3 regions of the Streptomyces sp. PTL18 genome follow, and region 1 is predicted to be linked to each of the others. Evidence: predicted binding sites of a transcription regulator. Region 1 holds the regulator's gene; each other region holds the start of a gene.
What was found. The regulator HrcA, encoded in region 1, represses chaperone genes, less so after heat shock. The targets are predictions, from matches to a motif close to TTNGCACTCNGNNNNNCNGAGTGCNAA.
Positions count from the first base shown of each region.

Region 1 (9,791 bases):
CGACGAGTTCGGCCTCGCGGACGACGCGGAGGTGACGACCGAGGCGAATCCGGAGTCGGTCGGTCCGGCGTATCTGGCCACCCTCCGGGAGGGTGGCTTCACCCGGATCTCCTTCGGCATGCAGAGCGCCCGTCCGCACGTCCTGAAGATCCTCGACCGCACCCACACCCCGGGCCGCCCCGAGGCGTGCGTGGCCGAGGCGCGGGCGGCGGGCTTCGAGCACGTGAACCTGGACCTGATCTACGGCACACCGGGGGAGTCGGACGACGACTGGCGGGCCTCCCTGGAGGCGGCGCTGGAGGCGGCCCCGGACCACATCTCGGCGTACGCGCTGATCGTGGAGGAGGGCACACGGCTCGCCCGTCGCATCCGCCGGGGGGAGATCCCGATGACGGACGACGACGTGCACGCGGATCGCTATCTGATCGCTGACGAGGTGCTGGGGTCGGCGGGCTACGACTGGTACGAGGTCTCCAACTGGGCCACGTCGACCTCCGGTCGCTGCCTGCACAACGAGCTGTACTGGCGGGGCGCGGACTGGTGGGGCGCGGGCCCGGGGGCACACAGCCACGTGGGGGGCGTGCGCTGGTGGAACGTGAAGCATCCGGGGGCGTACGCGGCGGCGCTGGCGGAGGGCCGTTCCCCGGGCGCGGGCCGGGAGGTCCTGTCGGAGGAGGACCGCCGGGTGGAGCGCATCCTGCTGGAGCTGCGGCTTCGGGAGGGGGTGCCGCTGGCGCTGCTGCGGGAAGAGGGGCTGTCGGCTTCGCGCCGGGCGCTGGGGGAGGGGCTGCTGGAGGCAGGGCCGTACGAGCAGGGGCGGGCCGTTCTCACGCTGCGGGGGCGGCTGCTGGCGGATGCGGTGGTGCGGGACCTGGTGGACTGATCACTCCGGTGGGTGTGTGCCGACGGACGGGTGTATGCCAACGGAACGGAGGTTCGGTCCCCAACCACCTGGTTCACAGGCTGCCGCGAGATTCCACTGGATCGCCGGCATATCCTCCGGACGCAGGACGTCGACATCGTGGACGAGGCCGGCGAGCCCGTACCGGATCCGGTGGTCGTGGCGCGCGATGCCCTGCCCGGCCCGGGCCGCCCGATGCCGTGCAGCCCGGTCACCATGGTCGTCGAGACCGTCGCCGAAACCAGTGTCCAGCGGGACCGCGCAATCAAGCGGTCGGTCCACGCCGCCGGCAGGGTGCCTGTCCACCTCATCGTGGATCCGATCACGGCGCGGTGCGTCCTGCTGACGAAGCCCGTGGGAAAGGGAGACGGCGTCGACTACCGGCGGCAGGAGATCACCGAGTTCGGAGCGCCGCTGCCGGAGGATCTCGGCCTCGAACTGGACACCGGTTGAGTCCGGGACGTTCCCCGGCGTCAAACCCCGCCGCCGTCCGTAACGAAGTCGATCAGCTCCTCCACCCGCCCCAGCAACTCCGGCTCCAGGTCCTTGTAGGACTGCACCCGCTTCAGGATTGCCTGCCACACCGCGCCGGTGTTGTCCGACGGCCACCCCAGTGCCCGGCACACCCCTGTCTTCCAGTCCTGCCCACGTGGGACCTTCGGCCATCCCGCGATCCCCAGGGAGGCCGGCTTCACGGCCTCCCAGATGTCGATGTACGGGTGCCCGACCACCAACGCGTGCTCACTCGTCACCGACTCCGCGATCCGCCACTCCTTGGTACCGGGCACCAAGTGGTCCACCAGCACGCCCAGCCGCGCGTCCGGGCCCGGGGAGAAGGACTCCACGATCGACGGCAGGTCGTCCACGCCCTCCAGGTACTCCACCACCACGCCCTCGATGCGCAGGTCGTCGCCCCACACCTTCTCGACCAGCTCCGCGTCGTGGCGGCCCTCCACATAGATGCGGCCGGCGCGGGCCACCCTCGCGCGCGCTCCCGGGACGGCGACCGAGCCCGACGCCGTGCGCGTGGGGCGCACCGGCGCCTGCCCGGCAGGACGCACCAGGGTCACCGTCCGGCCCTCCAGCAGGAAGCCCCCCGGCTCCAACGGGAACACCCGGTGCTTGCCGAAGCGGTCCTCCAGCGTCACCGTGCCGGCCTCGCAGCCGATCACCGCCCCGCAGAACCCCGTGCGCGGCTCCTCCACCACCAGACCGGGGTCCGCCGGGACCTCCGGCACGGGCTTCGGCTTCTTCCACGGCGGGGTCAGGTCCGGAGAGTACTGGCGCATTCGGATGACGATAGGAGAAGGTGTTCGCGAGGTCCCACGACACGCCGGGAGTCGCTACGACACGCCGAAACGGGCCGCCAACTCGTCCCGCTGGGCCCGTACGAACCCCGCGTCCACCACCGCCCCGTGCCCCGGCACGTACACCGCGTCCTCGCCGCCCAGCTCCAGCAGCCGGTCCAGGGCCGCCGGCCAGTGCGAGGGGATCGCGTCCGGGCCCGCCTGCGGTTCGCCGGACTCCTCCACCAGGTCCCCGCAGAAGACCACTTCCGGGAAACCGGGGTTCCCGGGGACGAACACCACCAGGTCGTGGGCGGTGTGGCCCGGGCCCACGTTCGCCAGCAGCACCTGCACCCCGCCCAGGTCCAGCGTCCACTCGCCCGAGACCTGGTGGCGCGGGCGGACCAGCAGATCCGCGGCCGCCGCCGCGTCCGCCGGGTCCAAGCCGTTGCGCACCGCGTCGGCGAGCAGTGCGCCCCGCCCGTGGGCGAACACCCCGTCGATGCCGACCGCCCCGAACACCTCCGCGCCCGCGAACGCCGCCGCCCCGAAGACATGGTCGAAATGGGGGTGGGTCAGCGCGAGATGCGTCACACGCCGGTCCGAGCCGAGCGGCTCGAGCAGCCGCTCCGCCGCGTCGCGCAGCCGTGCACCCTCCGCCAGGCTCGATCCGGCGTCCACCAGCAGCGCCGCGTCGTCGCCCACCACCAGCCCGGCCGTGCAGTCCCAGACCGGAAGCCTGGTCCGCCCCACACGCGCCCCGAGCGCCTCCCACCCCGGCTCTTCCCACAACACCGTCATACGGCGACGCTATCCGCAGGCGCCCGAAGCGGCAGGGGACAGGCCGGTACAGGTGGTACACCCGGGCACGGCACCGGCGCCCGCCCTTGCCGGGTGTGTACCCGACAGCCGTACACTGGGCCGGGGAATGCTGGCACTCACAAGCGCAGAGTGCCAGGGGAAGCGCCAAGGGGACATGACCGCTGGAGGTGTGCGCGATGCTCAGTGAACGCAGGCTCGAGGTGCTGCGCGCCATCGTCCAGGACTACGTGGGCACCGAAGAGCCGGTGGGTTCCAAGGCCCTCACCGAGCGGCACAACCTCGGCGTCTCCCCGGCCACCGTCCGCAACGACATGGCCGCGCTGGAGGAGGAGGGGTACATCGCCCAGCCGCACACCAGCGCAGGACGCATCCCCACGGACAAGGGCTACCGCCTCTTCGTGGACAAGCTCGCGGCCGTGAAGCCGATGAGTCCGCCCGAGCGCCGCGCCATCCAGAACTTCCTGGAGGGTGCCGTCGACCTCGACGACGTGGTGGCGCGCACGGTACGGCTCCTCGCCCAGCTCACCCGGCAGGTCGCCGTGGTGCAGTACCCGTCGCTGACGCGTTCGACCGTGCGCCACGTGGAGCTGCTGGCGATGGCGCCGGCGCGTGTGATGCTCGTGCTGATCACGGACACCGGACGGGTCGAGCAGCGCATGATCGACTGCCCGGCGCCGTTCGGCGAGACGTCGCTCGCGGACCTGCGCGCACGGCTCAACAGCCGGGTCGCCGGCCGCCGCTTCGCGGACGTCCCGCAGCTCGTGCAGGATCTCCCCGAGGCGTTCGAGGAGCCGGAGGACCGCAGCACGGTCTCGACGGTGCTCTCCACGCTGCTGGAGACGCTGGTGGAGGAGACCGAGGAGCGGCTGATGATCGGCGGCACCGCCAACCTCACCCGCTTCGCGCATGACTTCCCTCTCACCATCCGCCCCGTCCTGGAGGCGCTGGAGGAGCAGGTCGTGCTTCTGAAACTGCTGGGCGAGGCGAAGGATCCGGCCATGCGGGTGCGTATCGGTCATGAGAACGCGTACGAAGGACTCAACTCCACGTCCATCGTCTCCGTGGGCTACGGTTCGGGCGGCGAGGCAGTAGCGAAACTCGGCGTGGTCGGACCGACCCGCATGGATTACCCGGGAACGATGGGAGCGGTACGAGCGGTGGCACGGTACGTCGGACAGATCCTGGCGGAGTCGTAAGTGGCCACGGACTACTACGCCGTACTCGGCGTGCGCCGCGACGCGTCGCAGGAGGAGATCAAGAAGGCGTTCCGCCGGCTCGCTCGCGAGCTGCACCCGGACGTCAACCCCGATCCGAAGACGCAGGAGCGGTTCAAGGAGATCAACGCCGCGTACGAGGTGCTCTCGGACCCGCAGAAGAAGCAGGTCTACGACCTCGGCGGCGACCCGCTGTCCCAGTCGGGCGGTGCCGGTGCGGGCGGCTTCGGCGCGGGCGGCTTCGGGAACTTCTCCGACATCATGGACGCCTTCTTCGGCACGGCGTCGCAGCGCGGGCCGCGCTCGCGCACCCGCCGGGGCCAGGACGCCATGATCCGGCTCGAGGTCGAGCTGGACGAGGCGGCCTTCGGCACGACGAAGGACATCCAGGTCGACACGGCCGTCGTCTGCAACACCTGCAACGGCGAGGGCGCCGCGCCCGGCACCTCGGCGCAGACGTGTGACATGTGCCGTGGCCGGGGCGAGGTCTCGCAGGTCACGCGGTCCTTCCTGGGCCAGGTCATGACCTCCCGGCCGTGCCCGCAGTGCCAGGGTTTCGGCACGATCGTCCCGAACCCGTGTCCGGAGTGCGCGGGTGACGGGCGCGTGCGCTCGCGCCGGACGCTCACCGTCAAGATCCCGGCCGGTGTCGACAACGGCACGCGGATCCAGCTCGCGGGCGAGGGCGAGGTCGGCCCCGGCGGCGGTCCGGCCGGCGATCTGTACGTCGAGATCCACGAGCTGCCGCACCCGACCTTCCAGCGCCGCGGCGACGACCTGCACTGCACGGTCACCATCCCGATGACGGCGGCGGCCCTCGGCACGAAGGTGCCGCTGGAGACGCTGGACGGCCTGGAGGAGGTCGACATCCGGCCCGGTACGCAGTCCGGGCAGTCGATCCCGCTGCACAACCGCGGCGTCACCCATCTGCGCGGCGGTGGCCGGGGCGACCTGATCGTCCACGTCGAGGTCCAGACGCCCTCCAAGCTGGACCCGGAGCAGGAGCGACTGCTGCGCGAGCTGGCGAAGCTGCGCGGCGAGGAGCGACCGCAGGGGCAGTTCCAGCCGGGGCAGCAGGGGTTGTTCTCGCGGCTGAAGGACGCGTTCAACGGGCGCTGACGCCGGGGCCGGGTGGGCCGGAGGTCCGCGGGTTGGCCCCCGGGCAGGCACGGTCGGCCGGGGCGGCGGGGGTTGTTCTCGCGGCTGAAGGACGCGTTCCACGGGCGCCGCGTCCTTGGCCACCCGGGGGCGGAGCGGCCTTGGCCACCCGGAGGTGGAGCGGTACCCGGCCTCGGTGCCGTCGCCCCTGGGGACTGCCGCCCCGGACCCCGCTTCGGAGCGGGCGGCCCCGTCCTCGTCCTCGGAATCGCCCGAGCTCTTCGAGCACGGGTCCCGGAGGGGCTGGTTGTTCCACCGGCGTATGCCACAGAAGGTCGGATTCCGACTCGTTCGAAAGACGTGACAACATGCCGTCATGCCCTCCCTGACCGATCTCCTCCCGCACCCGATCGTGCAGGCCCCCATGGCCGGCGGCGCCTCCGGGCCGCAGCTCGCCGCCGCCGTGTCCGAGGCCGGTGGCCTGGGGTTCCTCGCGGCCGGGTACAAGACCGCCGACGGGATGTACCAGGAGATCAAGCAGCTTCGCGGGCTGACCCACCGCCCGTTCGGCGTGAACGTCTTCATGCCGCAGCCGGACCATGCCGACCCGGCCGCCGTCGAGGTCTACGCCAACCAGCTCGCCGGTGAGGCCACCTGGTACAGGACCGAGCTCGGTGACCGCGACAGCGGCCGTGACGACGGCTACGACGCCAAACTCGCCGTCCTCCTCGACGACCCGGTCCCGGTGGTCTCCTTCCACTTCGGCGTCCCGGCCCCGGACGTCCTGGATTCCCTGCGCCGCCTCGGCACCCTCACCCTGGTCACCGCGACCACCGCCGAGGAGGCTCTCGCCGTGCAGGAGGCGGGCGCGGACGCGGTGATCGTGCAGGGCGTCGAGGCGGGAGGCCACCAGGGCACCCACCGGGACAGCCACGAGAGCGACGGCGCCGGTATCGGGCTGCTGTCGCTCCTCACCCAGGTCCGCGAGACCGTGGGCATCCCGATCGTCGCCGCCGGGGGCATCATGCGCGGCAGCCAGATCGCCGCCGTCCTCGCCGCGGGGGCGAGCGCCGCGCAGCTCGGCACCGCGTTCCTCGCCACGCCCGAGTCCGGTGCCCACCCCGTGCACAAGCAGGCGCTGACCGATCCCCACTTCGTCCGCACCGAGCTGACCCGGGCGTTCTCCGGGCGTCCGGCCCGCGGTCTGGTCAACCGGTTCATGCGCGAGCACGGCCCCTACGCGCCCGCCGCGTACCCCGAGATCCACCACCTGACCTCCCCGGTGCGCAAGGCGGCCGCCAAGGCCGGTGACGCCCAGGGCATGGCGCTGTGGGCGGGCCAGGGCCACCGCCTGGCGCGGGACCTGCCCGCCGGCCGGCTGGTGGAGGTGCTGGTCACGGAGCTTCGGGAAGCCACGACGGCGTTGTCGACGGGAGGTGCGGGGCGATGACCGCTCCCGTCTTCGTCGTCGACCGACTCGACGTCATCGGCCCGGAGTTCGTGCTCGACGGGCCCGAGGGCCGGCACGCGGTCTCGGTGAAGCGGCTGCGGCCCGGCGAGCACGTCGTCCTCACCGACGGGCGCGGACGGTGGACCGAGGGGGTGGTGAAGGCCGCCGAGGGCAAGGACCGTCTCGTCATCATGGATCTGGCGTCCGTCCACGAGGAGCCCGTCGAGTCGCCCCGTATCACCGTGGTGCAGGCCCTGCCCAAGGGCGACCGCGGTGAACTGGCCGTGGAGACCATGACCGAGGTCGGTGTCGACGCGATCGTCCCCTGGCAGGCCTCCCGGTGCATCACCCAGTGGAAGGGCGACCGCGGGCTGAAGGCGCTCGGCAAGTGGCGGGCCACCGCCCGCGAGGCCGGAAAGCAGTCGCGGCGGGTGCGCTTCCCGGAGGTCGCGGACGCGGCGACCACCAGACAGGTTGCCGCACTTCTCGCCGGAGCGGACCTCGCCGCCGTCCTGCACTCGGACTTCGAGTACGGCAGTGAGCCGCTCGCCACCGCCGAACTCCCCGCCGACGGCGAGATCGTGCTCGTCGTCGGACCCGAAGGGGGCATCTCGGCCGAGGAGCTGACGTTGTTCCGGGAAGCGGGCGCGAAGGCCTACGTCCTCGGTCGTAGTGTCCTTCGTACATCGACCGCCGGCACCGCGGCGGCCGCGCTGCTGCTCGGCCGCACGGGCCGCTGGTCCTGACGCACGGATCCAACGGATTCATCGAGCCACGGGGGAACAGCATGGAACTCGCCCAGGTACGGCTGCTGGTGTCGGACTTCGCCGCCTGCTACCGCTTCTACGCCGATGTCCTCGGCCTCAAGCCGCAGTCGGGCGCGGTGGACGGGCCGTACGAGAAGTTCAGCCCTGCCACCGGATCCGCGGGCATCGCCCTGCAGGACCGGAGGATGATGGCCCAGGTCCTCGGCGAACTGGGGGACGAGGCCACGGGCCACCGCTCGCTGGTGGTGCTGCGCGTGGACGACCTGGACGCGTACTGCGACGGGATCAGCTCCCGCGGCGCCATCCTGCTGCACGGCCCGGCCCCCATGACCGACCGTATGCGTGTCGCCCACCTCAAGGACCCGGAGGGCAATCTGGTGGAACTCCAGCAGTGGCTGTTGTTGCGCGGTTGAGGGCGCGTGGGGGAGGCCGCGGCGGGGCGCTCGCGTGACCGTATGCGCTCTTCCGTCACCGCCGTGGGAGTGGCACGCTGCCCTTCATGGGGGCATTGCGGCGCAATGGGCGACGGCCCGCGTTACGACGGCTCGCCTCGGTCACCGGTCTCGCGGTGGTGGCCGTGGGCGGAGCCGTGGCCTGCCAGCCCGGTGAACTCAGCTCCGCGGCGGTGGCGTACACCACGGACCAGACCGCCACGAAGGAGCTTCAGCGGCACCATGTGAAGGTGCGCTGGCTCAGCTGCTCGGGCGACTACGGCAGCGGCAGGGCCGGCACGTCCGGTGCGGCGCCCTCGGCGAGCGAGGTCGCCGTCGTCACGGTCGACTGCAAGGGGCAGACGGACGACGGCAAGGACATCACCGTCAAGGGCCGGGTCACCCGCGCGATCGACGGCAAGTGCGTCCGCGGGGACCTCAGGGCCGCCGTGGGCGGCAAGGAGCTGTTCCACGTCAGCGGCCTCGGCGACTGCGAGGGCGGTACGCCCGGCCCGCCCGCCGGCCGACCGACCGGCCCCGGGGGGCCCGGGCCCACGGTCACCGTCACCGTCACCAGGACCATCTGGTGCCAGGGCGACCCCACCTGCTGGCCGGTCCAGGGCAAGTGACGGACGCATGGGCCGCGGGCAAGGCGCAGGTGAGGGGGAAAGCCCCCTGTTCGGGACCGCGCTCGCTGCTTAGGGTGACCTGGTGACCGAGTCCGCATCTCCCGCGTATCTCCGTTTCCCGCACCTGCACGGCGAGTTGGTCGCCTTCACGGCCGAGGACGACGTCTGGGTCGCCCCCCTCGACGGTGGCCGCGCCTGGCGGGTCAGCGCCGACAACATACCCGTGAACCACCCCCGCATCTCCCCGGACGGCACGACCGTCGCCTGGACCTCCACCCGCGACGGCGCCCCGGAGGTGCACATCGCGCCGATCGACGGCGGACCCGCCAAGCGCCTCACCCACTGGGGGAGTGGGCAGACCCAGGTGCGTGGCTGGACCCCGGACGGGGACGTGCTCGCGCTCAGCACGGTCGGCCAGATCTCGTCGTGCCGCACCTGGGCGCACGCCGTCCCGCTCGACGGGGGCCCGGCGACCGTGCTGCCCCACGGGCCCGTCGGCGAGGTCGCGTACGGGCCGCACACCGTGCTGCTGTCCGCCGGGGCCCGCGAGGCCGCCCTCTGGAAGCGGTACCGGGGCGGCACGGCCGGCAAGCTGTGGATCGACCGGGAGCGCAACGGCGAGTTCGTACGGCTGCACGAGGCCCTGGACGGCAACATCGAGTACCCGTCGTGGGTGGGGGACCGCATCGCCTTCCTCTGCGACCACGAGGGCGTCGGGGCGCTGTACTCGTCGCTCGCCGACGGCTCCGACCTGCGACGGCACACGCAGATCGACGGCTTCTACGCCCGGCACGCGGCCACCGACGGCACCCGGGTCGTGTACTCCTCGGCCGGCCGGCTGTGGGTCCTCGACGACCTCGACGGCGCGCAGCCCAGGCCGCTCGGCATCCGGCTCGGCGGGCAGCGCGTGGACCTCCAGCCGTATCCGGTCGACCCCTCCCGCTGGTTCGGGGCCGCCTCGCCCGACCACACCGGGCGCGGCAGCGCGATCTCGGTGCGCGGCGCCGTCCACTGGATCACCCACCGCTCCGGGCCCGCCCGCGCGCTCGCCGCCGAGCACGGGGTGCGGGCCCGGCTGCCGCACACCTTCCGCGCGGACGGCGAGGAATGGGTGGTGTGGGTGACGGACGCGGAGGGCGACGACGCGCTGGAGTTCGCGCCCGCCACCGGCCTGGCTCCCGGCGCCGTCCCGC
Region 1 covers NZ_JCAJZO010000002.1:275,525-285,315, reverse strand. Annotated here, with positions in the region: gene hemW (radical SAM family heme chaperone HemW) at 1-883, shown strand, start outside; gene AC5WS8_RS05705 (Uma2 family endonuclease) at 896-1,354, shown strand; gene AC5WS8_RS05700 (DUF3097 domain-containing protein) at 1,375-2,190, opposite strand; gene AC5WS8_RS05695 (MBL fold metallo-hydrolase) at 2,245-2,988, opposite strand; gene hrcA (heat-inducible transcriptional repressor HrcA) at 3,186-4,205, shown strand; gene dnaJ (molecular chaperone DnaJ) at 4,206-5,342, shown strand; gene AC5WS8_RS05680 (nitronate monooxygenase) at 5,698-6,771, shown strand; gene AC5WS8_RS05675 (16S rRNA (uracil(1498)-N(3))-methyltransferase) at 6,768-7,517, shown strand; gene AC5WS8_RS05670 (VOC family protein) at 7,559-7,951, shown strand; gene AC5WS8_RS05665 (hypothetical protein) at 8,038-8,598, shown strand; gene AC5WS8_RS05660 (S41 family peptidase) at 8,681-9,791, shown strand, end outside.

Region 2 (9,791 bases), on a different contig from region 1:
TCCTCGGAGACGACCGTGGCGCCGGTGAGGACCGCCATGTCCTGCAGCATCGCCTTGCGGCGGTCACCGAAGCCGGGGGCCTTGACGGCGACCGCGTTGAAGGTGCCGCGGATCTTGTTGACGACCAGGGTGGACAGGGCCTCGCCCTCGAGGTCCTCGGCGATGATCAGCAGCGGCTTGGAGGAGCCGGCCTGGATGACCTTCTCCAGCAGCGGCAGCAGTTCCGCGATGGCGGAGATCTTGCCCTGGTTGATGAGGATGTACGGGTCGTCGAGGACGGCCTCCATACGCTCCTGGTCCGTCACGAAGTACGGCGACAGGTAGCCCTTGTCGAAGGCCATGCCCTCGGTGAAGTCCAGCTCCAGACCGAAGGTGTTGGACTCCTCGACGGTGATGACACCGTCCTTGCCGACCTTGTCCATCGCCTCGGCGATCAGCTCGCCGACCTGCTGGTCCTGGGCGGACAGCGCGGCGACCGCGGCGATGTCGGACTTCTCGTCGATCGGGCGGGCGGTGGCCAGCAGGTCGTCGGAGACGGCCTTCACGGCGGCGTCGATGCCCTTCTTCAAGGCGGCCGGGGAGGCACCCGCGGCGACGTTCCTCAGGCCCTCGCGAACCAGCGCCTGGGCGAGCACGGTGGCGGTGGTGGTGCCGTCACCCGCGATGTCGTTGGTCTTGGTCGCCACCTCCTTGACCAGCTGGGCGCCGAGGTTCTCGTACGGGTCCTCGATCTCCACCTCACGGGCGATGGTGACGCCGTCGTTGGTGATGGTCGGGGCGCCGAACTTCTTGTCGATGACCACGTTGCGGCCCTTGGGACCGATGGTCACCTTGACCGTGTCGGCCAGCTTGTTGACGCCGCGCTCGAGGGCGCGACGGGCGTCCTCGTCGAACTTCAGGATCTTCGCCATGGCAGCGGGAGCCCTCTCGGAAATCTGGATGAACGAAACCGCGCCCCGGGCGCCCGGCTTCTCTTATCGGTCGCGGGGGCCAGGGGCGCAGCTCACAGCAGGAATGCTGAGGTGACTTACTTCTCGATGATCGCGAGCACGTCGCGGGCCGAGAGAACGAGGTACTCCTCGTTGTTGTACTTCACCTCGGTGCCGCCGTACTTGCTGTAGAGCACGACGTCGCCGACCTTGACGTCGAGCGGAAGACGGTTGCCGTCCTCGAAGCGGCCCGGGCCCACGGCCAGGACGACGCCCTCCTGGGGCTTCTCCTTGGCGGTGTCCGGAATGACCAGGCCAGAGGCCGTGGTCTGCTCGGCGTCGAGCGGCTGGACCACGATGCGGTCCTCGAGCGGCTTGATGGCAACCTTGGAGCTGGCGGTCGTCACGATCCGACCTCCCCCTTCGGAGATCTCACGGGGTTAACTGTCTGAGGTGGCGACCAGGTCGATCCGTCGTCGCGGGTGCCGGACCTGCCCGTCGCTGTGTTGGCACTCTCATCTGCCGAGTGCCAGAGCCGAGACTATGACCGCGATTAGCACTCGGTCAAGCGGAGTGCCAATGCCGGCGGCGCGCGCCGTGCCGAGCCGGGTTGCCCGGGGGTGGTGTTCACCCGGGGGTGGGGGCGACGCCCCCGGGACCACCGTCCGGCACGCCCGGTCAGAGGTAGTCCTCCAGACGGGCCACCGCGAAGCCTCTCGACTGCAGGCGGCGCAGCAGGCGGGTCGTCTCCGTGGCCAGGGAGGTCAGGGGGCGGCCCGGTTCGTGAGGGCGGAGGATGTCGCCCGGGTGGAGGGCCTCGGATCGTCCGTAGGCGTGCGTCGGGCGCCACAGGATCAGGGCCGTGACACCGCAGTCCGCCGCGGCCCGCAGGGTCGTGCGGTCGTATCTGCCGTAGGGCGGGCGCAGCAGCAGGGGGCGCCGGGCCAGGCGGGAGGGCAGACGGTCCCGCCCGGCGCAGATCTGGGCACGCTGCTCCGCGTAGGGACGGCCGCGCAGTCCGGCGTGGCCCAGGGTGCGGTTCTGGATGGTCGCCCCCGCCGCCCGCAGCCGCGCGGTGCGCGCGTACCCGGGGCCGTCGGCACCCTCCGTGAGGAACACGCTGATGGGCAGCCGCAGGTCACGGACCATCTCGACGAACCGGGCATCCCGCTCGGCGCCCTCGTCGTAGGTGAGGAAGACGACCTTGTCGTGGGTGGGGACACGGTCGAGGACCTCCGGGAGCCCCTCGTCCTCCGGGTCCACGTACCGCGGCAGGGGGCGGGGCGGCCAGGGCGCGGGCACGAGCGGGGCGGTGAGCCCCCAGCGGCGGTACGCCCCCTCGTGCGGCCCGTACGATCTGCGCACCCTCTGCGCCGCCTTCTTGCCCAGCCGTTCGATGGGGTCGACCGACTGGGCGCAGCCGGTCGCCCCGGCCAGGACCGCGGCGGCCAGGACCCCCGCCAGCAGGGTGCGCAGCCACCGTGCCCTCACAGGTGGTCCTCCGGGCGCGCCGCCGCGCGCCCCTCGCCGGTCGGCTTCCCGAGTCCCCAGCGCCTGGCGGCGACCACGCGCCGGGTGTACGCGGCGCGCAATTCGGTGGCGTGCTTGTCGAGTGCGCGCGCCACCGGAGGCCTGCGGGGCTCCGGCGGGCCGGGCGTGCCGGGAGCCCCTTCGCTGCCGGCGCACCCGACGGCGAGGGCGGTGGTGGTCAGGACGGCGAGAACCGCGCGGGCCGCGACCGTCGGCCCAGGACCCGTCAAGCGCGACGCACGCACAGTGGGGCAGTTTGCGCACTCTTTGTCATCTTGTCCTACGAGTCGCATGGTGCCGGATCCTTCCAGTCCCCGGCGTCCACGGCGGGCCGACACCGCGATCCGGCGCACGCCGTCCACCGGCTGGCCGACAATGACCGGGTGAACGACCTCTCCTTCGCCTCCCTGCTCACTCCCGAGGGCCGCGCCCTCCTGGACGAGGTGCGCGGCACCGACCCGGCGCGGGAACTGGCCGTCGCCACCCGGCTGCGCCGCGAGCACCCCGCCGAGCTGGTCTCGGCGGCCCTCGCGCAGGCACGGCTGCGCGAGCGGGCGGCGGCGAAGTTCGGCGCACAGGACGCGCAACGGATGTTCTTCACCCCGAACGGCGTCGAGCAGTCCACCAGGGCCACGGTCGCCGCCCACCGCGCCGAGCGCTTCCTGGCGCTCGGGGTGGCCTCCGTCGCCGACCTGTGCTGCGGCGTGGGCGGCGACGCGATCGCCCTCGCCCGGGCCGGCATCCGCGTCCTGGCCGTGGACCGCGACCCGCTGACGGCGGCCGTGGCGCGCGCGAACGCCGACGCGCTGGGCCTCTCCGGCCTGATCGAGGTGCGCGAGGCCGACGTCACGGAGGTGGAGGTGTCCCCGTACGACGCCGTCTTCGTCGACCCCGCACGGCGCGGCGGCAGACCGGGAGGGGCCGCGCGGCGGGAGTCCCCCCGGGCGTCGCGCTCCCCGGGAGCGTCGGTGAGGGGTGGTGGCCGGGTGACGGGCGGGCGCATCTTCGACCCCGAGGCGTACTCACCTCCGCTGTCCTGGGCGGTGGCCACGGCCCTGAAGGCCCCGCACGCCGCCTTGAAGGTGGCGCCGGGCATCCCGCACGAGGCGGTGCCCGACGAGGCGGAGGCCGAGTGGATCTCGGACGGCGGGGATGTGAAGGAGGCGGTGCTGTGGTTCGGCACACGGCCGGGCGAGGTACGGGCCACGCTCCTGCCCGGACCGCGCCTGCTGCGCGGGCGCGGCCTGCCCGACCCACCGGTGCGCCCCCTCGGCCGCTACCTCTACGAACCGGACGGCGCCGTCATCCGCGCGCATCTGGTGGCGGAGGTGGCCGAGGAGGTGGGCGGCGGCCTGATCGACGGGACGATCGCGTATGTGACGGCCGACGAGCGCCGCGCCTCCCCCTACGCCACCGCGTACGAAATCACCGACCGGCTCCCCTTCAACGTGAAGAAGCTGAAGGCGCTGCTGCGGGAGCGGCAGGTGGGGATCCTGACGGTGAAGAAGCGCGGTTCGGCCGTCGAACCGGAGGAACTGCGCCGCAAGGTCCTGCCCAAGCCGCACGGTCCGAACGCGGTGACCGTGTTCCTGACCCGGGTCGCCGGGGCGCCCACCATGCTGCTCGGGCATCCCGTCTAACGGCAGTCCTCCGCGCGCGCCGTGAGCAGCTCACGCTCCCGTTCGTTGCGGACGAGGGCGGCGGCCCGGACGAACTCCTCACGGGCCTCGGCCGTGCGCCCGAGCCGGGCCAGCAGATCGCCCCGGACGCTCGGCAGCAAGTGGTAGTCGCGCAGGGCGGATCCGGCGGCCAGCCGGTCGACGATCTCCAGGGCCGGGCCCGGTCCCTCGGCCATGGAGACGGCGACCGCGCGGTTCAGCTCGACGACGGGTGACGGGGAGCGGGCGGCCAGCAGACCGTACAGGGCTGCGATGCGCGCCCAGTCGGTGTCCTCGTAGGTGTGCGCGAGCGCGTGGCAGGCGGCGATCGCGGCCTGCAGGACGTACGGGCCGGGGGCCCCCGCGGCCACCGCGTCGGCGCGGCCCAGGGCGGTGACGCCGCGGGCGATGAGCAGGCGGTTCCAGCGCGCCCGGTTCTGGTCCTTCAGCAGCACGGGGCCGCCGTCCGGCCCGGTGCGGGCCGCCGTGCGGGAGGCCTGGAACTCCAGCAGCGCGGCCAGCCCGTGCACCTCGGGCTCCCTGGGCATCAGCCCGGCCAGCACCCGGGCCAGCCGCAGGGCGTCCTCGCACAGGGCGGGGCGCAGCAGGTCGCCACCGGCCGTGGCCGCGTATCCCTCGTTGAAGACCAGGTAGATGACCTCGAGCACGGACCCGAGCCGGGCCTCGCGCTCGGGACCGTACGGCACCTCGAAGGCGACGCCCCGCGCCGCGAGCCTCCGCTTGGCCCGCACGATGCGCTGGGCGACGGTGGCCTCCGGTACGAGGAACGCGCGAGCGATCTCGGCGGTGGTCAGTCCGCCGAGCAGCCGCAGGGTGAGCGCGATGCGGGACTCGGCGGACAGCACCGGGTGGCAGGCGGTGAACACGAGCCGCAGCAGGTCGTCGTCGATGTCGTCCGGGTCGGACGGCTCGTCCACGTGGTACGGCGCCGTGCCGAGGTCCCGCCCGACCTCCTCCAGCTTGCGCAGGTACCGCTCCCGGCGGCGTACGAGGTCGATGGCACGGTGCCTGGCGGTCGCCATGAGCCAGGCACCGGGGTTGTCCGGCACCCCGTCCCGCGGCCACTGCTCCAGGGCGGCGACCAGGGCGTCCTGCGCCAGCTCCTCGGCGATCCCGACGTCCCGCACGATCCGGGCGACACCGGCGATGACCCGCGGGGACTCCATCCGGAAGACGGTCTCGACGGCACCGGCCGGGACGCCGGGGGCGCGGATGGGCTGCTCTTCCACAGCCCACCAGCAAACACCCCCGGCGGGCGGGTGCCAAACGGCGCTCACGCCTCGGCGATCTCCCGGACCTCGCAGGTGATCGTCCAGTGCTCCTCGTGCACCTTCACGAACCGCTTGGCCCACTCGATCGCCTCGGCCCTGTTCTTGCACTGCATGAGCGCGTATCCGCCGATGACCTCCTTGGACTCGGTGAACGGGCCGTCCGTGACGGACAGCTGCCCGCCCTCCCAGCGCACCCGGGCGCCCTGGGCGGCCGGCGTGAGCCCGGCGGTGTCGAGCATGACCCCGGCCTTGGTGATCTCCTCGATCAGCTCGCCCATCCGCTGCATCAGCTCGGGGCTCGGGCCCTGAGCGGGCGCGGTGGTCTCGTCGACACGCACGATCGACAGGTATCGCGGCATGGTGACTCCTCGGTACGGGGCGGCGGCCGGCTGTTCCCGGCCTCTCACCCCTTACGTCGAACGAGCGCGCACCGGATCGACACGGCCCACGGAATTTCTTCGACGCGTTCCGCGGGGGACGAACGCAGCGGGCACAGAGCCCGCGCCGGCCGTCCTCATCGCAGCGAGGCCCACAGGTCGCTCGCCGCCGGGTCCTTCGCCACCACCCGGTTGGCGTCCGAGGGGGCGGGCACCACCGGCATCATCACCGTTGTCACGTTCTTCGAGGCCAGGCCCTTCAGGCTGGCGCCCAGTCGGGTCAGCTCCGGGAGTGAGTCCAGTCCCGTGTCGGTGGTCAGGCTTCCGGTGACCGCGTCGGCGACCCGGTACAGCCTGGCGGGGTCGGAGAGGAGGTTCGTCGAGGCGAGCCGGTCCAGCAGCGCCTTCACCAGTTGCTGCTGGAGAGCTATGCGGCCGAGGTCGCTGCCGTCGCCTATGCCGTACCGGGTGCGGGCCAGGGCCAGGGCCCGGGTGCCGTCGAGGTGGTGGGTGCCCGCCTTCAGCTGCAGATGGCTCTTGTCGTCGGCGATGTTCTGGTCCGTCGTCACCGTGACCCCGCCGAGCGCGTCCACCAGCTTGGCGAACCCCGAGAAGTCGATCTCCAGAAAGTGGTCCATGCGGATCCGTGTGATCGACTCGACGGTCTTGACCGCGCAGACCGGACCGCCCAGCTCGTAGGCGGTGTTGAACATCACCCCGTACGCCACCGCCGTCCTGCCGCCCGACGGCAGGGGGCATGACGGCCGGGTGACGAGGGTGTCGCGCGGGATACTGACCACCGTGGCCCTCGTGCGGCCCGCGTCGATGTGCACCACCATCGCCGTGTCCGAACGGGCGCCCGAGATGTCGCCCCCGCCGAGGGCCGCGTTCTGCTCGCCGCTGCGTGAATCCGAGCCCAGGACAAGGATGTTGAGCGGGCCGCTCGGCAGCGGTGAGGCGGACGCGGAGACCGAGGGTGCCGGGCGCGCCGGGCGGTCGGTGCCCAGCGCGCGGTCGATGTCGACGCTTTTGATGTTGTGGTTGAGATGCCAGTAGGCCCAGGCCGCCCCGGCGGCCGCGAGGACGATGCCGCAGGCTGCCACGGCACCCACGACCTTCATCAGACGTGGCCGTCGCCGGCCACCCCCCTGCTCGTCAGCTGAAGTCACACAGAGGAACGTAAGTCCGAATTATGGCGAGCAGAGATACCGGGCCGTCATTCTTCGGAAAATCTCACTTTTCACACCGCGTCCTCAGTCCGACGTCACCGCGGACACCGACTCGAACCGCCACCGGTGCACCGCCCTGGTGACCAACTCCCCGTCCGGCTCGGGCAGTTCGGGGAGGTCGGCGGCGTGGTCCGCGTCCCACCAGGTGATGACCAGGACACGGTCCTGCGGGGCCCGGAAGGTCTCGCGGCGCAGGGGCGGGGGCGTCAGCTCCTGGGCGCGGGCCCAGGCCAGCAGTTCCCCGCCCCGGCCGGCGACCGCCCGGGCCTCCCACATCAGGGCGACCGTCACGAGTAGAGGTTCTCCCTGCTCACCTCGTGCACGTGGTCGTGGCCGTGCGGATTGCCCGGCACATGCGGGTCCGTCACCGGCAGCGACGAGTCCGCCGAGAGGTCCCAGGACGACGCCGGACGGCCCCGGGCGACCATCTCCGCGCCCAGTGCGGCGACCATCGCGCCGTTGTCCGTGCAGAGCTTGGGACGGGGCACGCGCAGGCGGACGCCGGCCGCCTCGCACCGCTCCTGGGCCAGGGCGCGCAAGCGGGAGTTGGCCGCGACGCCGCCGCCGATCATCAGATGGTCGACGCCCTGGTCCCGGCAGGCCCGCACCGCCTTGCGGGTCAGCACGTCCACCACCGCCTCCTGGAAGGACGCCGCGACATCACGCACCGGGACCTCCTCCCCCGCCGCCCGCCTGGCCTCGATCCAGCGGGCCACGGCCGTCTTCAGGCCGGAGAAGGAGAAGTCGTACGCGGGGTCGCGCGGCCCGGTCAGTCCCCGCGGGAACGCGATCGCGTCCGGGTCGCCCTCCTTGGCGTACCGGTCGATGACCGGGCCGCCCGGGAAGCCGAGGTTCAGCACGCGTGCGATCTTGTCGAAGGCCTCGCCCGCCGCGTCGTCGATCGTCGAACCCATCGGCCGCACGTCCGAGGTGATGTCCGTGGACAGCAGCAGCGAGGAGTGGCCACCGCTGACCAGCAGCGCCATCGTCGGCTCCGGGAGCGCGCCGTGCTCCAGCTGGTCCACGCAGATGTGCGAGGCCAGGTGGTTGACGCCGTACAACGGCTTGCCCAGGGCGTACGCGTACGCCTTCGCCGCCGACACGCCGACCAGCAGGGCGCCGGCCAGTCCCGGTCCGGCGGTGACCGCGATGCCGTCGAGGTCGTTCGCGGACACTCCCGCGTCCTTCAGCGCGCGCTCGATGGTCGGCACCATCGCCTCCAGGTGGGCGCGCGAGGCCACCTCCGGGACGACCCCGCCGTAGCGCGCGTGCTCGTCCACGCTGGAGGCGACGGCGTCCGCGAGGAGGGTGGTCCCCTGGACGATGCCGACACCGGTCTCGTCGCAGGACGTCTCGATCCCCAGGACCAGGGGTTGGTCAGCCATTGATCTCGGTTCCTCGTACAGATTCGGACCCTGCGGCGAAGTCACCGTCGGGCGTGGTGGTCAGGCGCATCACCAGGGCGTCCACGTTCCCCGGCTGGTAGTAGCCGCGCCTGAACCCGATGGCCTCGAAGCCGTGGCGTTCGTACAGCTTCTGCGCGCGTACGTTGTCGACCCGGCACTCGAGCATCACCTCGGTGCACTCGAACGCGGTCGCGGCGCGCAGCAGCTCGGTCAGCAGCCGCCCGCCGAGTCCCGTGCCCCAGCGGTCGCGGGCCACGGCGATGGTCTGGATGTCGGCGAGCTCTCCCTGGGCGGCCAGTCCCGCGTAGCCGACGATGCGCTCGCCCTCGACGGCCACGACGTAGCGGCGGGTCGCCTCCGGCCCCCGCGAGTGCGCGAGCTCGGACCAGAACATGCCCCGCGACCAGGCGTCCTCCGGGAAGAGGTCCTTCTCCAGCTCCAGCACCGGGTCGATGTCCCACCAGCGCATCTCGCGCAGGCGGGGTGTCTTCGGCGGCGTCACGGGCACGGTCACTTGGGTGTGACCACCTTGTAGCTCTTGGGCACCTGTGCGTCGGGACGGCGCAGGTACAGCGGCCTCGGCGCGGGCAGTTCCTCGCCCTTGGCGAGCTTCTCGGCGGCCAGGGAGGCGAGGGCGGCGGCCGAGACGTGCTCGGGTTCGTGGGCGTCCGGGAAGGTGTCCGGGTACAGCAGCGCGCCGGCGCCGACGGCGGGCAGACCCGCGACCTTCTCGGCGATCTCGGCGGGCCGGTCGACGGCGGGCTCGGTGACACGGGTGCGGGCGTCGTCGTAGCGCGCCCAGTAGACCTCCTTGCGGCGCGCGTCCGTGGCGACCACGAAGGGCACGGTCAGGTCGGAGGCGTACGCGAGGCCGTCGAGGGTGCACAGGCCGTACACGGGCACACCGAGCGCGAGCCCGAAGGTGTCGGCGGTCATCAGGCCGACCCGCAGCCCGGTGTACGGGCCGGGGCCGACGCCGACGACGACGCCGGTGACGGCGTCGAGCCGGGTGCCCGCCTCGGCGAGGATCCGGTCGACGGCGGGCAGCAGGAGTTCCCCGTGCCGCCTGGCGTCGACCTGGCTCGTCGAGGCGACGACGGACGTGCCGTCGTGCAGGGCGACGGTCACGGCGGGGGTGGCGGTATCCAGAGCGAGCAAGAGCACGCAAACAGCGTACGGCGCCCGCGCCCGTCGCACGGCCGGGGCGGTCCGCACCGCGGCTGCTGCTACCGTCACGGCAAAGGTGTGCGACGCAAGCGCGCCCGCGGAGCAGGGACGCTTCGTGCCGGTGTCGAGAGGTGGGCAAGGGTGGCTAGGAGCAGCTCGGGATTCGTGGCCGGGCTCACCGCGGCGGCCGTCGCCACGGTCGG
Region 2 covers NZ_JCAJZO010000007.1:210,429-220,219, reverse strand. Annotated here, with positions in the region: gene groL (chaperonin GroEL) at 1-911, opposite strand, end outside; gene groES (co-chaperone GroES) at 1,028-1,336, opposite strand; gene AC5WS8_RS16335 (polysaccharide deacetylase family protein) at 1,608-2,420, opposite strand; gene AC5WS8_RS16330 (hypothetical protein) at 2,417-2,704, opposite strand; gene AC5WS8_RS16325 (THUMP-like domain-containing protein) at 2,843-4,099, shown strand; gene AC5WS8_RS16320 (RNA polymerase sigma factor) at 4,096-5,367, opposite strand; gene AC5WS8_RS16315 (YciI family protein) at 5,412-5,768, opposite strand; gene AC5WS8_RS16310 (LCP family protein) at 5,924-6,907, opposite strand; gene AC5WS8_RS16305 (hypothetical protein) at 7,040-7,306, opposite strand; gene tsaD (tRNA (adenosine(37)-N6)-threonylcarbamoyltransferase complex transferase subunit TsaD) at 7,303-8,400, opposite strand; gene rimI (ribosomal protein S18-alanine N-acetyltransferase) at 8,393-8,923, opposite strand; gene tsaB (tRNA (adenosine(37)-N6)-threonylcarbamoyltransferase complex dimerization subunit type 1 TsaB) at 8,932-9,585, opposite strand; gene AC5WS8_RS16285 (hypothetical protein) at 9,730-9,791, shown strand, end outside.
Region 2: groES (co-chaperone GroES) is a predicted target of HrcA. The motif match lies at 1,483-1,509, and genes of this name have one in related genera.

Region 3 (9,791 bases), on a different contig from region 1:
CTCGCAGCTGACGAAGATCGACAAGGGCCTGCAGGAGCTGATCCGGCTCGGGCTCGTCGAGGACAAGCCGTACAAGATCTTCGGCGCGCAGGCCGAGGGCTGCTCACCGGTGTCGGTGGCGTACAAGGCGGGCCACGACGTGGTGCGGCCGCAGAAGCCGAACACCATCGCCAAGTCGCTGGCGATCGGCAACCCGGCCGACGGCCCGTACGTCCTGGACATCGCGCGCCGCACGGGCGGTGCCGTGGAGGACGTGACGGACGAGCAGATCGTCGACGCCATCAAGCTGCTGGCGCGCACCGAGGGCATCTTCGCCGAGACGGCGGGCGGCGTGACCGTCGGCGTCACGCGCAAGCTGATCGAGAACGGCGTCCTCGACCCGGCGAAGACGACGGTCGTCCTCAACACGGGGGACGGTCTGAAGACGCTGGACGCGGTGGCCGGCACCGGTCCGACCGCGACGATCCGTCCCACCCTCGAGTCCTTCCGCGAGGCCGGTCTCGTCTGACCTCCTCACCGCCCCACCCGCCAGCCGCACCCCGACCGGAGGTCACCCCCTATGAGCGTCACCGTCCGCATCCCCACCATCCTGCGCACCTACACCGGCGGCCGGGCCGAGGTCGCCGCCGAGGGCGCGACCCTCGCCGAGGTCATCGAGGACCTGGAGAAGAACCACACCGGCATCGCCGCCCGGGTGCTGGACGACCAGGGCAAGCTGCGCCGCTTCGTCAACGTGTACGTGAACGACGACGACGTCCGCTTCGAGCAGGGTCTCCAGACCGCCACACCGGACGGCGCGGGCGTCTCCATCATCCCCGCGGTGGCGGGCGGCTGACGGTCGTTCGGACGCACCGTCATTACCCTCGGTAACGTGCGTCACTCCCCGTTCATCGAATTGCCCTCTCCGTGAGAGAAACGGAGGGGGCAATTCTGCATGGTTGAGCGCGGTACAGTTGGGGAACACGCTCCCGGTCTTCCCCTCCGGGGCCGCGATCGGATGCCGCGCACCCGACGAGAAACAGCCAAAGTGTGCAGGGCTTTTGCGCCATTCGTTCCCTTTGCCGGGCCCGACTTGCCCTGAAATCGGGTGAATTCTCGGCACATTCCCGACCGGTCGCACCCCGAATTCTCGTCCGATTGACCTGTTGCAGAGGGCAGTTGGACAGATACATTCAGCCGCGGTCGACGCGTTCCGGCGCACGCCCCCAACCGTTGGGGGGTGAGGTCTGACCCGGATCCGCGAAGTGTGGATCCGTGCAAGGGCCAGTAATAGGGGAGTTAGGCATGGCTCAGGGCACCGTCAAGTGGTTCAACGCGGAGAAGGGGTACGGCTTCATCGCGGTCGACGGTGGTGCGGACGTCTTCGTCCACTACAGCGCGATCCAGATGGACGGCTACCGCACCCTGGAAGAGGGCCAGCGGGTCGAGTTCGAGATCTCGCAGGGTCAGAAGGGCCCGCAGGCGGACATGGTCCGCGTGACCGCCTGATACAACGCGCCGACGACTGCACTGTCCGACGTGTCGAGGGGCCCGCATCCCGTCCGGGATGCGGGCCCCTCGGTCTGTCCGGGACCTGCTCGGGCACCGCTCCGGGACGGGCGCCGGCAGGGGGCGCACCGCGGCGTTCACCTCCTCCTCTCCTCGGGGCCGCCCGCGCCCGCCCGTCACCCGACCACCACCCCTCGACGAGCCCGCTTCGCGGGAGCGCCTTGCACTCGGACGGTGCGAGTGCTAATCATTGGCGTTAGCACTCTGAAGGTGAGAGTGACAACAGAAGGACCGGGTCGGTGAGGCCGCGGACCGGGTGGGGCAAGGAACCTCCGGCCGGGGCCGTCCGTCGCGGGCGCGGGCGCGGTCCGAAGTAATCACCCCCAGTCCTGGAGGGACCACTTCACATGGCCAAGATCATCGCGTTCGACGAGGAGGCGCGGCGCGGCCTCGAGCGCGGCATGAACCAGCTCGCGGACGCCGTCAAGGTGACCCTCGGCCCCAAGGGCCGCAACGTCGTCCTCGAGAAGAAGTGGGGCGCCCCCACGATCACCAACGACGGTGTCTCCATCGCCAAGGAGATCGAGCTCGAGGACCCGTACGAGAAGATCGGCGCCGAGCTGGTCAAGGAAGTCGCCAAGAAGACGGACGACGTCGCCGGCGACGGTACGACCACCGCGACCGTGCTCGCCCAGGCGCTGGTCCGCGAGGGCCTGCGCAACGTGGCCGCCGGTGCCAACCCGATGGCCCTGAAGCGCGGTATCGAGAAGGCCGTCGAGGCCGTCTCCGCCTCGCTGCTCGAGCAGGCCAAGGACGTCGAGACCAAGGAGCAGATCGCCTCCACGGCCTCCATCTCCGCCGCCGACACCCAGATCGGCGAGCTGATCGCCGAGGCCATGGACAAGGTCGGCAAGGAAGGCGTCATCACCGTCGAGGAGTCGCAGACCTTCGGTCTGGAGCTGGAGCTCACCGAGGGCATGCGCTTCGACAAGGGCTACATCTCGGCGTACTTCGCCACCGACATGGAGCGTATGGAGGCCGTCCTCGACGACCCGTACATCCTGATCGCCAACTCCAAGATCTCCTCGGTCAAGGACCTGCTCCCGCTGCTGGAGAAGGTCATGCAGTCGGGCAAGCCGCTGCTGATCATCGCCGAGGACGTCGAGGGCGAGGCCCTGTCGACCCTGGTCGTCAACAAGATCCGCGGCACCTTCAAGTCCGTCGCCGTCAAGGCCCCGGGCTTCGGCGACCGCCGCAAGGCCATGCTCGGCGACATCGCCATCCTCACGGGCGGCGAGGTCATCTCCGAGGAGGTCGGCCTCAAGCTGGAGAACGCGACCCTGGACCTCCTGGGCCGCGCCCGCAAGGTCGTCATCACCAAGGACGAGACCACCATCGTCGACGGTGCCGGCTCCGCCGACCAGGTCTCCGGCCGCGTCAACCAGATCCGCGCCGAGATCGAGAACAGCGACTCCGACTACGACCGCGAGAAGCTGCAGGAGCGCCTGGCGAAGCTCGCTGGCGGCGTGGCCGTCATCAAGGCCGGTGCCGCGACCGAGGTGGAGCTCAAGGAGCGCAAGCACCGCATCGAGGACGCCGTCCGCAACGCGAAGGCGGCCGTCGAGGAGGGCATCGTCGCCGGTGGTGGCGTGGCCCTGGTCCAGGCGGCGCAGAACTCCTTCGAGAAGCTGGAGCTCGAGGGCGACGAGGCCGTCGGCGCCGAGATCGTCCGCAAGGCTCTGACCGCCCCGCTGACCCAGATCGCCGTCAACGCCGGCCTCGAGGGCGGCGTCGTGGTGGAGAAGGTCCGCAACCTCACCCCGGGCCACGGCCTGAACGCCGCGACCGGCGAGTACGTGGACATGATCGCCCAGGGCATCATCGACCCGGCGAAGGTGACCCGTTCCGCGCTGCAGAACGCCGCCTCCATCGCCGCGCTGTTCCTCACCACCGAGGCCGTCATCGCCGACAAGCCGGAGAAGGCCGCCGCGCCTGCCGGTGGCGGCATGCCGGGCGGTGACATGGACTTCTGATCCGGCCGGATCAGCCTGTCCTCTCCGAGGGCGGCACCCCCTGTCCGTGACAGGGGGTGCCGCCCTCGGGCGTGTCCGGGATCACAGAGTCCGGCCACCGGGCCGGGAATGTGGGTCACCGCACGGGCGGTTGCTTCAGTAGCTGCAAAAATGCGCACGCACATACCGAGCGGTCAACACCGTCACCCACGAGGAGCCCCCACATGACCGTCACGACGCCCGCCTCCCGCGCGGCCCAGCTGCTGTCCCGCCCGATCGCGCTCAACGGCCTCACCGTTCCGAACCGGATCGTGATGGCGCCGATGACCCGTATGTTCTCCCCGGGCGGCGTCCCCGGTGAGGACGTGCGCTCGTACTACGCCCGTCGCGCCGCCGCCGGAGTCGGGCTCATCGTCACCGAGGGTACCTACGTGGGCCACGAGTCGGCCGGTCAGAGCGACCGCGTACCGCGGTTCCACGGCGAGGAGCAGCTGGCGGGCTGGGCGAAGGTCGCCGACGCGGTGCACGCGGCGGGCGGCAGGATCGTGCCGCAGCTGTGGCACATCGGCATGGTCCGCAAGCAGGGCGAGCCCCCCTTCTCGGACGCCCCCGCCGTCGGCCCCTCGGGCCTCGTCACCGCGGGCGCCGAGCCCACCGGCAAGGCGATGACCCAGCAGGACCTGGACGACGTCGTCGCCGCGTTCGCCCAGGCCGCCGCGGACGCCGAGCGCATCGGCTTCGACGGCGTGGAGATCCACGGCGCCCACGGCTACCTCGTCGACCAGTTCCTGTGGGAGGGCACCAACCGGCGCACCGACGCCTACGGCGGCGACCCGGTGGCCCGCACCACATTCGCCGCGGAGATCGTCGCCGCCGTCCGCGAGACGGTGTCCCCCGGCTTCCCGGTCCTGTTCCGCTACTCGCAGTGGAAGCAGCAGGACTACACCGCCCGTCTCGCCGAGACCCCCGAGGAGCTGGAGGCCATCCTCACCCCGCTCGCGGCGGCGGGCGTGGACGCCTTCCACGCCTCCACGCGCCGCTACTGGCTCCCCGAGTTCGAGGGCTCGGACCTCAACCTCGCGGGCTGGACGAAGAAGCTCACCGGCAAGCCGGCCATCACGGTCGGTTCGGTGGGCCTGGACGGCGACTTCATCCACGCGTTCCAGGGCGAGGGCGCCCCGGTCAAGAGCCTCGACAACCTCCTGGACCGCCTGGAGGCGGAGGAGTTCGACCTGGTGGCGGTGGGCCGGGCCCTGCTCCAGGACCCGGAGTGGGCGCGGAAGGTCCTCGAGGGCCGCTTCGACGACCTGACCTCGTACGACGCGGCGGCGGTGAAGACCCTGCACTGACGCGGACGCCCGGCCGGCCGTCCACAGCCCCGCGCTCTTCCGAAGGGCGCGGGGCTGTGTGGTGTGCGGCGGCGGGGCGCCCTTCGGTCCGGTCCCCCGGTACGGACGCCCGCGCCCGACGGCCCGGCCGAGGCCCGTGGAGGCCCGACGAGGCCAGGGCGTAGAGTCCAACTGATCGTCAGGCCCGGCGGTCGCCGTCCCGCTCAGGCGGGCGGCGGCCGCCGGGCCGCCCACGCACCATGCTCCACGGGCACCTGGACGAAGGGCCCGTCCCGGCAACCAGTGAGGGGTCACAGATGACGAAAGCCGAGACCCGCAGGCCGACCGCCGACGAGGAGCCCGGGCCCGTGGTGCGCACCACGGCCGGTGCGGTGCGCGGACGCCGGGAGGACGGCCTCGCGGTGTTCCGCGGCATACCGTTCGCCGAGCCGCCGGTGGGGGAGGCCCGCTTCCAGGCGCCGCGCCCGGCACGGACCTGGGAGGGCGTACGGGAGGCGTACGCGTTCGGGCCGCCGCCCCCGCAGGAGATCGGCCTCCAGGGCCGTACCGGCTTCCTGGGCAGGAGCCCGGGCGACGACTGGCTGACGGTGAACGTCTGGACGCCCGACCCGGATCCGGCCGCCCGCCGCCCCGTGATGGTGTGGATCCACGGTGGCGCCTACAAGCTCGGCCACGCGGGCAGCCCCGGCTACGACGCCCGGCACCTCGCCCGCGACGGCGACCTCGTCGTCGTCACCTTCAACTACCGCGTGGGCATCGAGGGCTTCACCCGCATCGAAGGGGCCCCCGCCAACCGCGGCCTGCTGGACCAGCTCGCGGCCCTGGAGTGGGTGCGCGACAACATCGAGACCTTCGGCGGCGACCCGCAGCAGGTCACCGTCTTCGGCGAGTCGGCGGGCGCCGGCTCGATCGCCGCGCTGCTGGCCATGCCCCGCGCGGCCGGGCTGTTCCGGCGGGCGATCGCCCAGAGCGTGCCGGGCACGTACTTCTCCGACGAACTGGCCCGCGACCTCGCGACCGCCCTCGCCGCCGAGGCGGGCCTGCGTCCCACGGCCGCCGCGCTGTCGGCCGTGGACCCGCGCCGGCTCACCGACGCGGGCCAGGCGTTGAGCGCGAAGATGCTCCAGTACCAGGACCGCTGGGGGCAGGTCGCGCCCACGGTGACCCCCTTCTCGCCGGTCGTGGACGGGGAGGTGCTGCCCACCACCCCCTGGCGGGCGCTGGCGGACGGCGCCGGCCGGGACGTCGAGCTGATCACCGGGCACAACCGGGAGGAGTACCGGCTCTTCCTGGTCCTCGGCGGCATGCTCGGCCGGGTCACCGACGAACAGGTCACGGGAGCCCTGCGCCTGTTCGCACCGGGCCCGGACGGCGAGGCCGCCTACCGCGCCGCGTTCCCCGACGCCACGCCCGACGAGCTGTACGAGCGGATCCAGTCCGACTGGCTCTTCCGCATGCCGACCCTGCACCTGGCCGAGGCGCAGGTGACCGGGGGCGGCCGCGCGCACGTGTACGAACTGACCTGGCCCGCCCCGGGCAGCGGAGGCGTCCTGCGCGCCTGCCACGCCCTGGACGTCCCGCTCCTCTTCGGCACCTTCACGGCGGACCTCGGCGCCCTGCTGTTCGCGGGCGTGGAGCCGGGCCCGGAGGCCGAAGCGCTGGCCTCCCGTTTCCGCACGTCCTGGACGACGTTCGCGCGGACGGGCGACCCGGGCTGGCCGCCGTACGACACCGAGCGCCGGCTGGTGCAGGTGCTGGACGTGCACCCGACGGTCACCGCGTACCCGGAGGAGCCGTCGCGGCGCATCTGGGAGGGGCACGAGTTCCCGGCGCTGCCGCTGCTCGAACGTCCGTAGCGCTCATCGAGACGCTGCCGGCGCTGCTGCGCGGGGCGGCGGCCTCCGACCTGCCCGCCCGGGGGGAGATCGCCCGTCTCGCCCAGCCCGCACTTGTCCTCACCTGGAGCGGTGACCCCGGGCGCCCGGTCTCCACGGCGGGACAACTCGCCGAGCTGCCGCCCGACGCGCGGCTGCACGCCTCCCACGACCCCGCCGACATCGCGACCTGGGACGAGCGCATCGCGGAGTTCCTGCGGGGACAGGTCCGCGCGCATCCGGCGCGGGCGCGAGCGGGCGGGGAAAAGCGGGCATTCATCGCGGTCCCCGTGGCACCTGGGTCGCCATGAGCGGGAAGCGAACGGTGGCGCGGCAGGTGGGGGGCCAGGTGCGGACGGCCGCAGGGGCGGTACGGCGGGCCCGGGCGGAACCCGGCCGGGAGCGGGACATCGTCGTCCAGGCACTGAAGGCGGCACTGGCCGCCTGGGTGGCCTGGGCGGTGGCGGGCTGGTGGCTGAAGGCGCCGGTGGCCTTCGTGGCGCCCTGGGTGGCGGTCGTCCTGGTGGAGTCGACCGTGTACCGGTCGATCGCGCGCGGGCTGCAGCAGCTCGCGGCGATCGCCACCGGCACGGTCGTGGCGACGGCGGCGGCCCTTGCGCTGGACGACACGATGACCGCCATGGCACTGGTCCTGCCCACGGTGGTGCTGCTGGGTCAGTGGCAGCGCCTGGGCAGCCAGGGCATCTACGCGGCCACCGGCGCGCTGTTCGTCCTGACCAACGGGCAGGCCACCGTCGCCACCTCGGCCGCCCGGATCGCCGAGGCGGTCTTCGGCGCCCTGGTCGGGATCGCCGTCAACGCGCTGATCCGGCCCCCGGTGTATCTTCGCGACAGCCGGGCGGCCCTCCAGGACGCCACCGGGGAGGCCCACGACATCCTCGAGGCGGTGGCCGAGGGGATGGCCGAGGACCGGTGGGACGCCGACGAGGCCGCCGACTGGCACGAACGCGCACTGCGCCTGGGACGCCTGGTGGACCAGGCCCGCTCCGCGATCGGCTGGAGCCGGGAGAGCATGCGCATCAACCTCTGCCGCCGCTCGCGCGCCCACTCCGCGCCGGGCAAGGACTACGACGACGCGGTCGTCGTCCTCGACTACGCCGCCGTGCACACCGCCGGCGTCACCCGGGCGGTCCTGGAGGCCGCGTCCGAGGACCGCCCGGGGACCCGGCCGGACCCCTCCGTCGCCCGCCGCTACGCGGACTTCCTGCACCAGACCGCGCAGGCCCTCCGCTCCTACTGCCGAAGCCGCTTCGGCACCCAGGACGACCACGAGCTGCGCCACGCCGTGCGCAAGCTGCGCGACACGCAGGACGAACTGAGCCGGCACCTGACCCGCTCGGTACCGGACGACCCCGACCAGGTCGCCACCTACGGCACCCTGCTGACGCAGGCGCGCCGTCTGGTCGACCAGCTCGTCGCCACGGAGCCGTGAGGCCGTCCCGCCCGTGTCGCGCGGGCGTGCAGGACCATGGAGACCGGTGCCGACCGCTCATCCCCAGCCGCACGGGAGACCACCGATGACACAGCCCCCGCTTCCCGGAGTCCTGGCCGACATCGCCCCGATCCTCGACCACTGGGGCTACCTGGCGGTCGCCGGCCTGGTCTTCGTGGAGGACTTCGGGGTGCCGGTACCCGGTGAGACGGTCCTGATCGTCGCCGCCGTCTACGCGGGCGCGGGCCGGCTCAACATCGTCCTGGTGGCCGTCATCGCCTTCCTCGCCGCCGTGCTCGGCGACAACATCGGCTACGCCATCGGCCGCTTCGGCGGCCACCGGCTCGTCGAGCGCTACGGCCGCTACGTCCTGCTCACCCCGGCCCGCGTCGAGAAGGCGGAGGGCTTCTTCACCCGGCACGGCGGCAAGGTGGTCACCGTGGCCAGGTTCATCGAGGGCCTGCGCCAGGCGAACGGGATCATCGCAGGGATGGCCGGAATGCACTGGCGCCGCTTCCTGGCCTTCAACGCCCTGGGCGCGGCCCTGTGGGTCGGCGCCTGGGTCACGTTCGGCGGCCTGGCCGGGGCCCACCTGAACACGCTCTACCCGGCGATCCGGCGCTACGAGCTGTACGTACTGGTCACCATGGCCGTGCTGATCCTGATCCTCGTCGGGCGCAGCGTGTACCACCGCCGCCACGGTGACGCCGCGCAGCAGCCGGATCAGTGACCGGTGGTTTGCACGGCACGGGAGCGGGACCCGGCAGAGCGGGCGCCCGGCACCGTACGGCTCCCGGTGATGACGGCGTCATCACCGCGCCCGCCGCGCCCGCCGCGGCCGGGTCGGCGGTTCGGGGCCGACCGCCACCGGCCAGTGATGCCCCTTGCCGGCACGCAAGCACCGGTAGTGCTTCGTCAGGTGATGAGGGGGTGGGGATGTTGCCCGGCAGGCGGGGCGGGAGCCGGTGCGGACGGCGCGGAGTGCGACCAGCTCTCGGATGTCTTGGTGCCGCTCCGGTCGGCGCCGCGTCCCTCGGGGCCGGGGCCGGGGCCAGGCCGCTGAAGGGCGCAGCAGGCGGGGGCGTCCGGGGCCGGCTCTTTCAGTCGGTGAAGTCCGCGATCTCCTTCGCCGCGCGGATTCCCGACAGGTAGGCGCCGTGGACGGTTTGGTAGGAGGCGCGGTGCGTCGCCTCACCGGCGAAGTGCACACGCCGGCCGACGCTCGCGGCGAGATGGTCGCGCATGGCCGGCGTGGAGCCGATCTTGTTGTACGAGTACGAGCCTCGCGCGTACGGGTCGGAGGCCCAGCGGGTGATCTGGTGGTCCACGGGCGCGGGGATGTCGCTGCCGAAGAGGGTTTTCAGCGTTTCCATGGCGCTGTCGACGATTCGGGCGTCGCTCCAGCCTTCGATCGTGCGGCCGAAGTCGGCGGCGTTGAAGCCGAGCAGCACGGGCTTGCCGGTGGGCCGGGTGATGTTGATCCACTGTTCCCACCGGCCGTACCTGTCCAGCTCCGGGATGTAGGTCATCCAGTCGGTGTCCGGCCAGAACACCTTGGGGAAGCGCAGGTAGCACTTGTTGAGAACGCCCATGCCGAGCTTGTCGATGGCGGTGC
Region 3 covers NZ_JCAJZO010000008.1:120,588-130,378, forward strand. Annotated here, with positions in the region: gene thrC (threonine synthase) at 1-508, shown strand, start outside; gene AC5WS8_RS17685 (MoaD/ThiS family protein) at 560-835, shown strand; gene AC5WS8_RS17690 (cold-shock protein) at 1,285-1,488, shown strand; gene groL (chaperonin GroEL) at 1,896-3,521, shown strand; gene AC5WS8_RS17700 (NADH:flavin oxidoreductase) at 3,725-4,849, shown strand; gene AC5WS8_RS17705 (carboxylesterase/lipase family protein) at 5,146-6,705, shown strand; gene AC5WS8_RS17710 (FUSC family protein) at 7,031-8,176, shown strand; gene AC5WS8_RS17715 (DedA family protein) at 8,262-8,906, shown strand; gene AC5WS8_RS17720 (flavin monoamine oxidase family protein) at 9,277-9,791, opposite strand, start outside.
Region 3: groL (chaperonin GroEL) is a predicted target of HrcA. The motif match lies at 1,745-1,771, and genes of this name have one in related genera.